Regions from separate parts of the Inquilinus sp. OTU3971 genome, predicted to be linked through region 1. Evidence: predicted binding sites of a transcription regulator. Region 1 holds the regulator's gene; the other holds the start of a gene.

Region 1 (7,258 bases):
CGACCCGAAGGAGCGGGCCGAGCATCTGATGCTGCTCGACCTCGGCCGCAACGATGTCGGCCGGGTGTCGCAGATCGGCTCGGTCAAGGTCACCGACCGCTTCATCGTCGAGCGCTACTCGCATGTCATGCACATCGTCTCCAACGTCGTCGGCCGGATCGCGCCGGACCAGGACGTGGTGGCGGCGCTGGCCGCCGGCTTCCCCGCCGGCACCACCAGCGGCGCGCCGAAGGTGCGGGCAATGGAGATCATCGACGAGCTGGAGGTGGCGCGGCGCGGCATCTATGCCGGCGCGATGGGCTATTTCGGCGCCAATGGCGACATGGACACCTGCATCGCCCTGCGCACCGCGGTGGTGAAGGACGACACGCTCTACATCCAGGCCGGCGGCGGCGTGGTCGCCGACAGCAGCCCGGAGGGCGAGTACCAGGAGACCCGCAACAAGGCGCGGGCGCTGGTACGCGCCGCCGAAGATGCGGTACGCTTCGCCAACCGGCCGCGCAACGGCAACCGGCCCATGGGACATGTCTAGAGATCGCATCCTTTCGCAGCAGCATCGCCCCCTGCTGCATCGATGGTGAGGCCGGCCGGATCCCCGCCGCTCCTCCCCATTCCCACGCCTCGAAAGGGCGACTCCCATGCTTCTGCTGATCGATAACTACGACAGCTTCACCTACAACCTGGTGCATTACCTCGGCGAGCTCGGGGCCGACACCGAGGTCCGCCGCAACGACGCGCTGACGGTCGACGAGGCGCTGGCGCTGCGGCCCGACGGCATCGTCCTCTCGCCCGGCCCCTGCGACCCCGACAAGGCCGGCATCTGCATGGACCTGATCCGGGCCGCCGCCGGAAAGGTGCCGGTGTTCGGCGTTTGCCTCGGCCACCAGGCGATCGGCCAGGTCTTCGGCGGCCGGATCGTCCGGGCACCGGAGCCGATGCACGGCAAGATCAGCCCGGTGCACCACCATGGCGGCGGCGTGCTGGCCGGGCTGCCGGACAATTTCGAGGCCACCCGCTACCACTCGCTGACCATCGCGCCCGAGAGCATGCCCGACAGCCTGGAGGCCACGGCCTGGACCGCGGACGGGGTGATCATGGCGCTGCGGCACAAGACCCTGCCGATCCATGGCGTGCAGTTCCATCCGGAGAGCATCGCCTCGCAATACGGCCACAAGATCCTGCAGAACTTCCTGGCCATCGCCGAGCGGCGGAACGCGGCATGACGACCGAGATGCGACCCTTCATCGCCAAGGCCGCGCTGGGCCAGCCGCTGGACGCCGCCACCGCCCGTGCCGCCTTCGAGATCATCATGTCCGGCGAGGCGACGCCGGCGCAGATCGGCGGCTTCCTGATGGCGCTGCGCGTCCGCGGTGAGACGCCGGAGGAGATCGCCGCCGCCGCCCGGGTGATGCGCGACAAGGCCGTGACCATCGACGCGCCGGACGGCGCCATCGACTGCTGCGGCACCGGCGGCGACAATTCCGGCTCCTTCAACGTCTCGACCGCCGTCTCCTTCGTCCTGGCCGGCGCCGGCGTGCCGGTGGCCAAGCACGGCAACCGCGCCGCCTCCAGCCTGACCGGCGCAGCGAACGTGCTGACCGAGCTCGGCGTCAATGTCGAGGCGCCGCCGGAGGTGATGCGCGAGGCGCTGTGGGAGGCCCAGATCGGCTTCCTGTTCGCGCCGCTGTATCACAGCGCCATGCGCCATGTCGGCCCGGCGCGGCAGGAGCTGGGCACCCGCACCATCTTCAACCTGCTCGGGCCCCTGGCCAACCCGGCCGGGGTGAAGCGCCAGCTGCTCGGCGTCTTCGCCGAGGCCTGGGTCGAGCCGGTGGCCCAGGCGCTGAACCAGCTGGGCAGCGAGACCGCCTGGGTGGTGCATGGCAGCGACGGCCTCGACGAGATGACCACCACCGGCCCGACCGCGGTGGCGGAGCTGCGTGGTGGCCAGATCCGGCGCCTGACCGTGACGCCGGAAGATGCCGGGCTGCGCCGCGCGGTCCCGGAGGACCTCAAGGGCGGCGATCCGGCGACCAACGCCGCCGCCCTGCGCGCCGTGCTGGGCGGGGCGCACGGCGCCTATCGCGACATCGTGCTGCTGAATGCCGCAGCCTGCTTCATCGTCGCCGACCGGGTCTCTACACTGCCCGACGGCGCCGCCCTCGCGGCCCGCATCATCGACGACGGCTCGGCCGCCCATGTCCTCGAGCGGCTGGCCCGGATCACGAGCCAGGGAACGGCATGAGCGACACCCTCACCCGCATCGTCGCCGACAAGCGCCGGCACATCGAGGCCCGCAAGGCGGCGGTGCCCGCGGCGGAGATCGGCCGCTTGGCCGACCGGGCCGCGCCGCCGCGCGGCTTCGTCGCGGCGCTGCGCCGGGCCCAGGCGGAAGGCCGCTACGGCCTGATCGCCGAGATCAAGAAGGCCTCGCCGTCGAAGGGGCTGATCCGCCCGGATTTCGACCCGCCCGCCCTCGCCCGCGCCTATCGCGACGGCGGCGCCAGCTGCCTGTCGGTGCTGACCGACATGCCTTACTTCCAGGGCGCCGACGAATACCTGACCGCCGCCCGCAACGCCGTCGAGCTGCCGGTGCTGCGCAAGGACTTCATGGTCGACCCCTATCAGGTCGTCGAGGCCCGGGCGCTGGGCGCCGACTGCATCCTCTTGATCATGGCGGCGCTGGACGACGCCACCGCCCGCGAGCTGGAGCAGGCGGCGATCGACGCCGGCATGGACGTGCTGGTCGAGGTGCATGACGCGGCCGAGCTGGACCGGGCGCTGAAACTGCGCTCGCCGCTGCTCGGCATCAACAACCGCAACCTCAAGACCCTGCAGGTCGACCTCGCCACCACGGAGGCTCTGGCGGCCCATGTGCCGGGCGACCGGTTGCTGGTCTCCGAGAGCGGCCTGTTCACGCCAACCGACCTGGCCCGGATGGCCCGCGCCGGCGCCACCACCTTCCTGATCGGCGAAAGCCTGATGCGGCACGACGACGTCGCCGCCGCCACCCGTGCGCTGCTGACGCCGGACGCGAGATCCTCGGCGGCATGACCGGCGAGCTGACCCATTTCGATTCGGCCGGCCAGGCGCGCATGGTCGACGTCTCCGCCAAGGAGGCGACGGTGCGGGTGGCGCGGGCCGGCTGCCGGGTGGAGATGAAGCCGGAGACGCTGGCGCTGATCGCTTCCGGCGGCCATGCCAAGGGCGACGTGCTGGGCATCGCCCGCATCGCCGGCATCATGGCCGCCAAGCGCACGTCCGACCTGATCCCGCTGTGCCACCCGCTGCCGCTGTCCAGCGTCGAGCTGGCGCTGCGCTGCGATGCCGAGCACAGCCGGGTCGAGATCGAGGCCACGGTCAAGGTCACCCACCGCACCGGGGTGGAGATGGAGGCGCTGACCGCCGCCTCGGTCGCCGCCCTGACCGTCTACGACATGTGCAAGGCGGTCGACCGCGGCATGGTCGTGACCGACCTGCGGCTGCTGCACAAATCCGGCGGGCGGTCAGGCACTTACGAGGCCCAGACATGATCCCGGTCGCCGAGGCCCGCGCCCGCATCCTCGCCGCCTTCGCCGCCCTGCCGGCCGAGACCGTGCCCCTGCCCGCCGGGCTGGGCCGGATCCTGGCCGAGCCAGTGGCGGCGCGGCTGACCCAGCCGCCGCTCGACGTCTCGGCCATGGATGGCTGGGCGGTGCGGGCCGCCGATGTCGCGACCGTCCCGGCGACGCTGCGGCGGATCGGTGAGGTCCCGGCCGGCGGCCGCTTCGAGGGCGCGGTCGGCCCGGGCCAATGCGTCCGCATCTTCACCGGCGCGCCGCTGCCGGACGGCGCCGATGCCGTGGTGCTGCAGGAGGACACCGACGCCGACGGCGACCGGGTCACGGTGCGCGAGGGCGTCGCCGCCGGCCGCCATGTGCGCAAGGCCGGGCTGGATTTCCGCACCGGCGACGTGCTGCTGCAGCCGGGCCGGCGCCTGACCGCGCGCGACATCGGCATCGCCGCCTCGACCAACCATCCCTGGCTGCATGTGCGCCGCCGGCCGCGCGTGGCGGTGCTGGCGACCGGCGACGAGATCGTGCTGCCGGGCGAGGCGCTGGGGCCGAGCCAGATCGTCAGCTCCAACTCCCATGCCCTGGCCGCGCTGATCCGCAGCTGCGGCGGCGAGCCGGTCGATCTCGGCATCGCCCGCGACAATGCCGACTCCCTGGCGGCGCTGGCCGCCGGCGCCCGCGGTGCCGACCTGATCGTCACCACCGGCGGCGCCTCGGTCGGCGAGCATGACCTGATCCGCTCGGTGCTCGGCGAGCGCGGCCTGGCGCTCGACTTCTGGACCATCGCCATGCGGCCGGGCAAGCCGCTGATGTTCGGCCGGCTCGGCGACACGCCGTTGCTCGGCCTGCCCGGCAACCCGGTCTCGACCATGGTCTGCGGCTGGCTGTTCCTGCGCCCGGTGCTGTGGGCCCTGCAGGGGGCCGAGGCGCCGGAGAACCGCGTCGCCGCGACACTGGGCCGCGACCTGCCGGCCAATGACCGGCGCGAAGATTACCTGCGGGCGCGGATCGAACGGACAGATTCCGGTTATGTCGCCACTCCGTTCCCGACCCAGGACAGCTCGATGCTGTCGCTGCTGGCCGCGGCCGACGGGCTGGTGATCCGCCCGCCCCATGCGCCGGCCGCGGCGCGCGGCGAGCCGGTCGAGGCGGTGCTGTTCGGCGACGGGATCTGACCCGGCGATCGTTACAAGGAAGTAAAGAACCGAGAGTGCCGCAGTTAGGCGCTTGTGTTTTTGTTTTGTTCCTCCTAATGTTCTCTCCAGGGATTCGGCCGCGCCGCGGCCCCTGCCAACGGAGGATGCCTTGCTGACGCGAAAGCAACAGGAGTTGTTGTTGTTCGTTCACCGCCGTCTGGAGGCGGACGGCGTCAGTCCTTCCTTCGACGAGATGAAGGACGCGCTGGCCCTGAAGTCGAAATCGGGCATCCATCGACTGATCACCGGGCTCGAGGAGCGCGGTTTTATTCGGCGGCTGCCGCATCGGGCCCGGGCGCTGGAGGTGCTCAAGCTGCCGGATTGCCTGAAGTCGGACGCGCCGGCCGGGTCGCCGGCCGAGGATGACAACGTTGTCCCCTTCCGGCCCGTGCGCTCCGACGTCGCCCTGCCCGGCCGCAAGCTGGAGCGCGCCGATCTCAGCAACCCCGAGCTCGGCGTCCGCCTGCCGCTCTACGGCCGGATCGCCGCCGGCATGCCGATCGAGGCGCTGCGCGACCATTCCAACTATGCCGAGGTGCCGGCCTCGCTGCTTGGCCCGGGTGAGCACTACGCCCTGGAGGTCGCCGGCGACAGCATGGTCGAGGCCGGGATCCTGGACGGCGACACCGTCATCATCAAGCGCTGCGACGCGGCCGATCCCGGCGTCATCGTCGTCGCCCTGGTCGACGACAACGAGGTGACGCTGAAGCGGCTGCGCAAGAAGGGCGCCTCGATCGGGCTGGAGGCCGCCAACTCCGCCTATGAGACCCGCTACCTGCCCTCCGATCGCGTCCGCATCCAGGGGCGACTGATCGGGCTGCTGCGGACCTATTCGTAAGCCCTTGCGCGCCCTCTCCGGGCGGATCGTGACCGCGTGAGGCGCTCCAACAGCGGCCGGCCCGGGCACCGGGCAACCGGTGCCGAGCGGGCCACGGCGCAACAGGTCGCGGAAGCGGCCGGCGTGTCGATCTCCGCCGTCTCCCGCACCTTCACCAAGGATGCCAGCGTCTCGCCCCGGATGCGGGCCCGCGTCCTGGCGGCGGCGGAGGCGCTGGGCTACCGCCCCAACCGGCTGGCGCGCAGCCTGATGACCGGCCGGACCGAGCTGGTCGGGCTGGTCTCGAGCCATTTCGCCAACCCCGCCTTCATGGACGTGTTCGACCTGTTCACGCGGGAGCTGCAGCGCCGTGGGCTGCGGCCGCTGATCGCCAACCTGTCGGAGGATGGCGGCGCCGACTCCGCCCTCGACATGATGCTGCAATACAGCGTCGATGCGGTGCTGATCGCCACCTCCGCGCCGCCGGAGGGCTTCGCCGATTCCTGCGCCCGCGCCGGGCTGCCGGTGGTGCATGTGTTCGGCCGGGCGGAGGCGGCTGTGCCGGCGGTGACGGTCGACAATGTCGCGGGCGGGCGGCTGGTCGCCGAGGCGATGCTGGCGCGCGGCCTGCAGCAATTGGCCTTCCTCGGCGGGGCCGGGACCGATTCGTCGTCGATCGACCGCGCCGCGGGTTTTTTGAGCGGGCTGGAAGCGGCAGGTCTGCGGCCCCTGGCCGTGGAGTTCGCCGGCGACTATTCGCATGAGCATGGCCGCAGCGGCATGCACGCCCTGCTCGACCGGCATCGGCCGCAGGCGGTGTTCTGCGGCGACGACATCCTGGCGCTCGGCGCCTTCGACGCCTGCCGCGAGCGCGGCCTCGCCGTGCCACAGGAGATCGGCATCGTCGGCTTCGACGACATGACGCTGGCCGCCTGGCCCGCCTATCGCCTGACCACGGTCCGCCAGCCGATGGCCGAGATGGTGCGCCACGCCATCGACCAGATCGCCGCCCGCCTGGCCGATCCCGACCACCCGATCCAGGGCCGGCTGTTCGACATCCGCCTGGTCGAGCGCGACAGCCTCTAGGCGCCGGTCCGCAGCCCTTCCAGAGACCGCCTCAGCTGCCGGGCGCAGGCCTCCAACGGAGCCGCGTCCTGTTGCGCCTTGGCCTGGGCCATCGCCCCGGAATAGGCGGCGACGACGAAGGCCGCCAGCTCGTCGGCGTCCGCTTCGGCCAGGTGGCCGGCCGCCTGGTCGGCCCGCAGCCTCGCGGCAATCGCCGCCCGCCAGGCCTCGAACACCACCTGCATCGCGGTGCGGAACTCCGGATCGGCCAGGGAAAGCTCCAGCGCCAGGTTGTTCAGCGGGCAGCCGGAGACGGCGCCGCGCCGCCGCAGCCCCGCTGCGATCCGGTCGAACACGCCGGCGATGCCGTCGATCGCGTCCGGCGCCGAGCGGACCGGCTCGATCCAGGTCTCATCCACCTCCCCCGCCACCCGGTCGCGGATCACGGCGAGGCCGAGCGCCTTTTTGGTCGGGAAATGGTGGTACAGCGCCCCGCCGGTCACCCCGGCCTCGCGCATCAGCTCATGCATGCCGGTGGCCTGGTAGCCGCGGGATTGGAACGCCTCCGCCGCCACATCCAGCAGGCGCCGGCGCATGCCCTCGGGGTCGTAGCTGCGCTTTCGCCT
Region 2 (7,258 bases), on a different contig from region 1:
CTCGACCGCCGCCCAGATGTCGCGCAGGCCGAAGCCGTCGCGCACGATCAGATAGGCGCGGGCGATGTCGGCCACGCCCATGCCGGTCTTGTCCACCAGCTCGGAGACGAAGGTGGCGCCGACCCGGTTCACCATGCTGTTGGTGACATGGGTGGCCACGATCTCGCGCCGCAGCCGGTGCTGCGCGATGGCGTCCTTGAAGCGCTCGCGCAGCGCCGTCGGGAAGTACAGCACCAGGTCGTCGACCAAGGCCGGGTCGTCCGGCAGGTCGCTGGCCAGCAGCGCGTCGTAGATGGTGATCTTGGCATAGGCCAGGATCACCGCCTGCTCCGGCCGGGTCAGCCCCTCGCGGTGGCCCGAGCGCTGGGTCAGCTCCTCGTCGGTCGGCAGCATCTCGATCACGCGGTCGAGCTTGCCGGCCTTCTCCAGCCCGCGCATGAAGCGGGCCTGCTGGTCCAGCACCTCGAAGCCCTCGCCGACCGCCAGCGACAGCGCCTGGCTCTGCAGGTAGTTGTCGCGCAGCACCAGGTGGCCGACCTCCTCGGTCATGCTCTCCAGCACCACGTTGCGCTGCTTCAGCGTCAGGTCGCCGGCCTGGACCACGGCGCCCAGCAGGATCTTGATGTTGACCTCGTGGTCCGAGGTGTCGACGCCGGCCGAGTTGTCGATGAAGTCGGTGTTCAGCTTGCCGCCCGAGCCGCCGGCGCCGATACGGGCGAATTCGATGCGGCCGAACTGGGTGACGCCGAGATTGGCGCCCTCGCCGATCACCTTGGCGCGGACGTCGCGGCCGTTGATGCGCAGCGCGTCATTCGCCTTGTCGCCGACATCGGCGTGGCTCTCGTGGCTGCTCTTCACATAGGTGCCGATGCCGCCGAACCACAGCAGGTCGACCTGGGCCTTCAGCATCGCCTGCATCAGCTCGTTCGGCGTCACCGTCTCGCGCTCGATGCCGAAGCGGGCGCGGATCTCGGGCGACAGCTTGATCGACTTCGCCTTGCGGTCGAACACCGCGCCGCCGGGCGACAGCTTCGCCGTGTCGTACTGGTCCCAGGAGCCGCGGGCGAGGTCGAACAGCCGCTTGCGCTCGGCGAAGCTGACGGCCGCATCCGGGTCCGGGTCGACGAAGATGTGCAGGTGGTTGAAGGCGCCCAGCAGGCGGGTGTGCTCGGACAGGATCATGCCGTTGCCGAACACGTCGCCCGACATGTCGCCGACGCCGACGCAGGTGAAGTCCTGGCTCTGGATGTCGGTGCCGAGCTCGCGGAAATGCCGCTTCACCGATTCCCAGGCGCCGCGGGCGGTGATGCCCATCTTCTTGTGGTCGTAGCCGGCCGAGCCGCCGGAGGCGAAGGCGTCGTCCAGCCAGAAGCCGTAATCCTGGCTGACCCCGTTGGCGATGTCGGAGAAGGTGGCCGTGCCCTTGTCGGCCGCGACCACGAGATACGGGTCGTCCTCGTCATGCCGGACGACGCGCTCCGGATGCGTGGTCTCGCCGCCGACGATGGTGTCGGTGATGTCGAGCATGCCGCGCATCAGGATCTTGTAGCATTCGACTCCTTCGGCCTGGAACGCCTCGCGCCCGGCCGAGGCCGCCGGCGGCCGCTTCAGCACGAAGCCGCCCTTCGAGCCGACCGGCACGATGACGGTGTTCTTCACCATCTGCGCCTTCATCAGCCCCAGGATCTCGGTGCGGAAATCCTCGCGCCGGTCGGACCAGCGGATGCCGCCGCGGGCGACCTTGCCGCCGCGCAGGTGCACGCCCTCCATGCGCGGGCTGTAGACGAAGATCTCGCGCCAGGGCCGCGGCAGCGGCAGCTCCTCGACCGACAGGCTGTCCAGCTTCAGCGACAGATAGGGTTTCGGCCGGCCCTGGTCGTCGGTCTGGAAGTAGTTGGTGCGCAGGGTCGACCGCACCAGGTTCAGGTAGCGGCGGAGGATGCGGTCCTCGTCCAGGTTGGTCACCGCGTCCAGCGCGTGCTCGATCTCGACCAGCATGCCGCGGATCGCCACCTCGCGGTCGCCGGTCAGCTCCGGGTCGAAGCGGGTGGTGAACATGCGGACGATGGCGCGCGTCGTCTCCGGATGCGCCACCAGCGTGTCCTCGATCGTCTCCTGGCTGAAGGCGAAGCGGGCCTGGCGCAGGAACTTGGCATAGGCGCGCAAGAGCGTGATCGAGCGCCAGTCGAGCCCGCCGGCCAGCACCAGCCGGTTCAGCCGGTCGTCCTCCATGTCGCCGGTCCAGATCCGCTCGAAGGCGGTCTGGAACACGGCCTTCAGGCGATTCAGGTCGATCGCGTCGCCGCTGCGGCTGCGCATCTCGAAATCATGGATCCAGACCGGGGGCTGGCCCGAGAGCGCGACCTCGGTCGGGAACTCCGACACCACCTTGAAGCCGAGATGCTCCAGCATCGGCAGCACGTCGGACAGCGGCACCGGCGTGCCGCGGTGGTACAGCTTGAAGCGCAGCTCGTTCGGCGCCGCCTCGATCGGGCGGAACAGGTGCAGCCCGATCTCGCCGTCCTCGTCGATCTCCTCGATCCGCTCGATGTCGACGATCGCCGCCGTCGGCGCGGTCTCCTCGCGGTAGCCGGCCGGGAAGGCCTCGGCATAGCGGCGCAGCAGGATCAGGCCCTGCTCCTCGCCCTTCTTCTCGACCAGCGCCGATTGCAGCAGGTCGGACCAGCTGCGCCCGGCCTCGACCAGCCGCTCCTCGATCACGTCGACCGGTTCGTCGGTGCCGGCGCCGGGCTCGGTCTTGATCAGGAAGTGGACGCGGGCATGCGCCCCTTCGGTCATCTGGGTGGTGAAGGCGGTGACCGGGCCGCCGTAGGCCTTCTCCAGGATCTTCTGGATGCGGTGGCGCAGGTCGGTGTTGTAGCGGTCGCGCGGCACGTAGACGAGGCAGGAGACGAAGCGCCCGAACGGGTCGCGGCGCACGAACAGCGCGGTGCGCTGCCGCTCCTGCAGGTGCAGGACGCCCATGCCGATGTCGAGCAGCTGCTCCTCGGAGATCTGGAACAGCTCGTCGCGCGGATAGGTGTCGAGGATGTGGCCCAGCGCCTTGCCGTCATGGCTGCGCGGGTCCATCCCGGCGCGCGCCAGGGTGCGGCTGACCTTGGCCCGCAGATAGGGGATGTCGCGGGCGCTGCGGCTGTAGGCGACCGAGGTGAACAGGCCGACGAACATGTGGTCGCCCACCACCTCGCCGGCGTCGTCGAAGATCTTGACGGTGAAGACGTCGAGATGCACCGGCCGGTGCACCGTCGCCTTCAGGCTGGCCTTGGTGACGGTCAGCGGCGCCGTGCTGCGCAGCATCGACTGCGCCTCCTCCGACATCCGGTCGTAGCGGCGGGCGCCGTCGAACACCGAGACCTCGGGCTGGCGCAGGATGCCCAGGCCGCTGCCCGGCACGATCGCGATCTCGAGCCCGTCGTCGCTGCGAGCGAAGTCGTAGCGGCGATAGCCCAGGAAGGTGAAATGGTCGTCCTCGAGCCATTCCAGGAAGGCGATGATCTCGCGCGTCTCGCCCGGGTCGACCGGCAGCGCCTTGTGGTCGAGCTCCTCGAGCACGGTGCGGATCTGCTGCCGCATCGCGCCCCAGTCCTCGACCGCGGCCCGGACATCGGCCAGCACCGCCCGCAGCGTCGCCGCGATCCGGTCGAGCGTCGCCTGGTCGGTGCGCTCGTCGATCTGGACATGCATGAAGCTCTCGGCCGGCGTGCCCTCCGGCGCCGCAGCCGGGTCCTGCACATCGGTCAGCCTGCCCTGGGCGTCGCGGGTCACGGCCAGGATCGGGTGCACCACCAGATGCACGGTCAGGCCGAGCTCGGACATCGCCGCGGTCACCGAATCGACCAGGAACGGCATGTCGTCGTTGATGATCTCGATCACGGTGTGCGGGCTGCGCCAGCCGTAATCGTCATAGACCGGATTGAAGATCCGGATCTTGACCTCGCCCTTGCGGCGCTCGCCGCCGAACTGCAGCAGGCCGAGGGCGACGCTGTAGAGGGTGTCGGTGCCCTCGCGCAGCACGTCGTGCGGCGGCACGTTGCGGAAATACAGGCGGGTGAACCGCTCGGCCATTCCTCCCTTCGCCGGGTCGAGCCGCTGCTTGGCCAGGGCCACGACACCATCGACGATTTCGGCCTTGTGCTGATCGGCCTTTGACATCCTGCAGACTCCAGAGAGCGTGCGGCCCGGCCCCTCTCGAAACCATATTGGGCCGCATCAGGGCCCCAAGGGCATACAATCAACCCGGGTAAAAGGAAACCGCCGAACCGTGACGGTTCGGCGGCATTCTCCACCGATTTTGTCAGACGATACGGGCGGTTAGGACATTCCGGGTCACAAAGTCTCCGCAATCCGGTCTGAAATAACCCACCGTTGGTCCGGAACGTTCGCTTCGAACGTGTTCTGGACGGCGGCCCCGCTTCGCCTGTATGGAAGAACAGTATTGGAAGAAATGATTCCGCCGCCAAAACGAGAAAGAGAGAGCGTGTTGTCGAATCGTCATCGCCCCTCGCCGACCCTCTTCATCGCACTCGCCGCGGCCGCCCTGCTGGGCGCCTGCCAGACCGCCGGACAGCAGGCGCAGATCCCGCCCTATGATTTCCCGAAGGTGTCCAGCGCCTGGCATGACGAGGTCACGGTCGTCTACACCGGCACGCTCGAGGTCGGCCGGCCCTGCACCGTGCTGCGCCGCGACGACGGCAGCGAGGTGTCGATCCAGGGCAAGCCGGTTCCGGTCCGGATCGGCGACCGCGTCACCATTTCCGGCCCGACCGCGAAATGGTCGCTGTGCCAGACGCTGGAGACGATCCGCGCCGACAAGCTCGACGTCATGACCAGCGCCTATCTGCCGGCGTCCAACGGCACCGCCGTGACCGTGGCCCCCGGCGCCGTGGTCGTGCAGCCGATGCCCTGATCGCCGCCGGCATCACGGCATAGGGATTTTAACAGAGCGCAGGCATACTCCCGCCCGGACGCGGGAGGGGAGGCCCGGATGCTCTACGCCATTCTTTGCTACAACTCGGAAGAGGTCCTCGGTGCCTGGACGCAGGAGGAGGACGACGCGGTCATGGCCCGGCTCGAAATCGTCCACAAGCGGCTGGCCGCGGAAGGCAAGCTCGGCCCCGCTGCGCGGCTGGCCTTCACCAGCACCGCGACCACGCTGATGAAGGGCCACCAGCCGCCGCTGGTGATCGACGGCCCCTATGCCGAGACCAAGGAGCAGATGCTCGGCTTCTACGTGGTCGACTGCGACTCGCAGGACGAGGCGGTCGCCATCGCCCAGGAACTGGAGCAGGCGAATCCGGGTGTCGGCGGCTATGAGATCCGCCCGGTCCGGCTGTTCCTGCCGGGGACCGGCTCCAAAACCCCCGCAGCCTGACCCGCGCATCCCGACCTGGCTGCAGGCTGCTCGGACCCCGGCCGGCTCGACTCGGCTTGACTCTGCGGCGGCGTGGTGGCTTCATATTGGAACAAATACGGAACATCATGCCCTGCCAATGTCTGCCCTCGCCGCCCTGCGCGAGCGACTGAACCGATACGGATCCGCCGTCGAGGATCCGGGAGTCCTGCCGCTCGCCCTGCCCCCGATCGATGACCGCCTGCCGCGCGGCGGGCTGCCGCTCGGCCGCCTGCATCGGGTCGCCGGCGGCGACCCCGCCGGGGCGGCGGCCACCGGCTTCGCCGCGCGGCTGCTGGCCCGGCTGCAGCGGCGCGGGCCGGTGCTGTGGTGCGCCGCGGCCGACGATTTGTACCCGCCGGCCCTGGCCGCGCTGGGCCTGGCGCCGGACCGTCTGATCCTGGTCCGGCCGCGCGACGAGACCGGCGTGCTGGCAGTGGCGGAGGAGGCGTTGCGCACCGAGGGCTTCGGCGCCGTGCTGGCCGAGGCGGCGCGCACCGACCTGCTGGCCGAGCGGCGGCTGCAGCTGGCCTGCGAGGCCCGCGGCATCACTGCCCTGCTGCTGCAGCGCCGGCCGATCGCGCCGCGCGCCGGGCGCGACGGCATCGTCCGGGCCGGCGCCAGCGCGGCGGTGACGCGTTGGACCGTGGCCCCGGCGCCGAGTGGCGGCACCGCCGCCTGGGTCGGGCCGGCGCGCTGGGAGCTGGCCCTGACCCACAGCCGCGGCGGCCAGCCCGGCCGCTGGATCGTGGAGACCGAGGATGGGACGGATCGTCTCGCTGTGGTTGCCGAACTGGCCGATCACGCGACTGAGACTGTCGACACCCCCCGACGCCTGGCCGGCTGAGCCGGTCGCGATCGTCGAGACCGTCGAGCAGCGGCGCCAGGTGGTGGCGGTGGACGACCGCGGCTGGGCCGCCGGCATCCGGCCGCGGCAGAAGGCGACCGACGCCCGCGCCGTGCTGCCGGCGCTGGCCCTGATCCCCGCCGACCACGCCGCCGACGCCCGGGCCCTGGCCCGGCTGGTGCGCTGGGCCGGCCGCTACAGCCCCGCCGTGGCCCCCTGCCCGCCCGACGGGCTGTGGCTCGACATCACCGGCTGCGCCCATCTCTGGGGCGGCGAGGACGAGCTGGTGGCCGATCTGGCCGGGCGGCTGGAGCGCTGGGGCCTGCCCGCCCGCATCGCCGTCGCCGGCAGCTTCGGCGCCGCCTGGGCGCTGGCCCATCACGACCGGGCCGACCGGCGGATCCTGCCCGACGGTGCCGAACGCGCGGCCCTGGCGCCCCTGCCCACCGCGGCGCTGCGGCTGGACGAGGAGGCCGCGAAGGCGCTGCAGCGGATCGGCCTGACCCGGATCGGCGAGCTGCTGGCGGCGCCGCGCCCCGGCCTGGCCCGCCGCTTCGGCGCCGGCCCGCTGCTGCGGCTGGACCAGGCGCTGGGCCGGGCCGAGGAGACGGTCGGCTTCCGCCGCCCGCCGACGCCCTGGTTCGCCCGCCTGGCCTTCGCCGAGCCGATCGGCACGGCGGAGGACCTGCAGCGCGCCATCGCCGCGCTGGCCGCCGATCTCTGCGCCCGGCTGGAGGCGCGGATGATGGGCGCGGCCCAGTTCACCGCGGCCTTCCACCGGGTCGACAGCCGTTGCCAGACCATCGCCATCCGCACCGCCCTGCCGGTGCGCGACCCGGCCCGGGTCGGGCGCCTGCTGGCCGACCGGCTGGACCGGGTCGATCCCGGCTTCGGGGTCGAGGTGGCGACCCTGCGCGCCGATCGCGTCGCCCCGGTCGGCGGCCGTCAGTCGGGGCTGAGCAAGCTGGAGGGCGAAGGGACCGGGATCGGCGGAGATTCTA

What was found. Region 1 encodes LexA, which represses DNA repair genes until DNA is damaged. Its sites were predicted from a motif close to ATGTTCTANTTTGGTTC; they were not measured.
Region 2: the regulator LexA is predicted to act here: its motif matches at 5,482-5,498, upstream of AAHM41_RS32925 (ImuA family protein).

The regions. Positions count from the first base shown of each region.
Region 1 is NZ_JASATH010000112.1:18,044-25,301, forward strand. It holds gene trpE (anthranilate synthase component I) at 1-532, shown strand, start outside; gene AAHM41_RS24855 (anthranilate synthase component II) at 639-1,223, shown strand; gene trpD (anthranilate phosphoribosyltransferase) at 1,220-2,245, shown strand; gene trpC (indole-3-glycerol phosphate synthase TrpC) at 2,242-3,054, shown strand; gene moaC (cyclic pyranopterin monophosphate synthase MoaC) at 3,051-3,533, shown strand; gene AAHM41_RS24875 (molybdopterin molybdotransferase MoeA) at 3,530-4,729, shown strand; gene lexA (transcriptional repressor LexA) at 4,860-5,588, shown strand; gene AAHM41_RS24885 (LacI family DNA-binding transcriptional regulator) at 5,625-6,653, shown strand; gene AAHM41_RS24890 (TetR/AcrR family transcriptional regulator) at 6,650-7,258, opposite strand, start outside.
Region 2 is NZ_JASATH010000193.1:1,029-8,286, forward strand. It holds gene AAHM41_RS32910 (NAD-glutamate dehydrogenase) at 1-4,173, opposite strand, end outside; gene AAHM41_RS32915 (DUF5818 domain-containing protein) at 4,502-4,927, shown strand; gene AAHM41_RS32920 (YciI family protein) at 5,006-5,392, shown strand; gene AAHM41_RS32925 (ImuA family protein) at 5,511-6,257, shown strand; gene AAHM41_RS32930 (Y-family DNA polymerase) at 6,172-7,258, shown strand, end outside.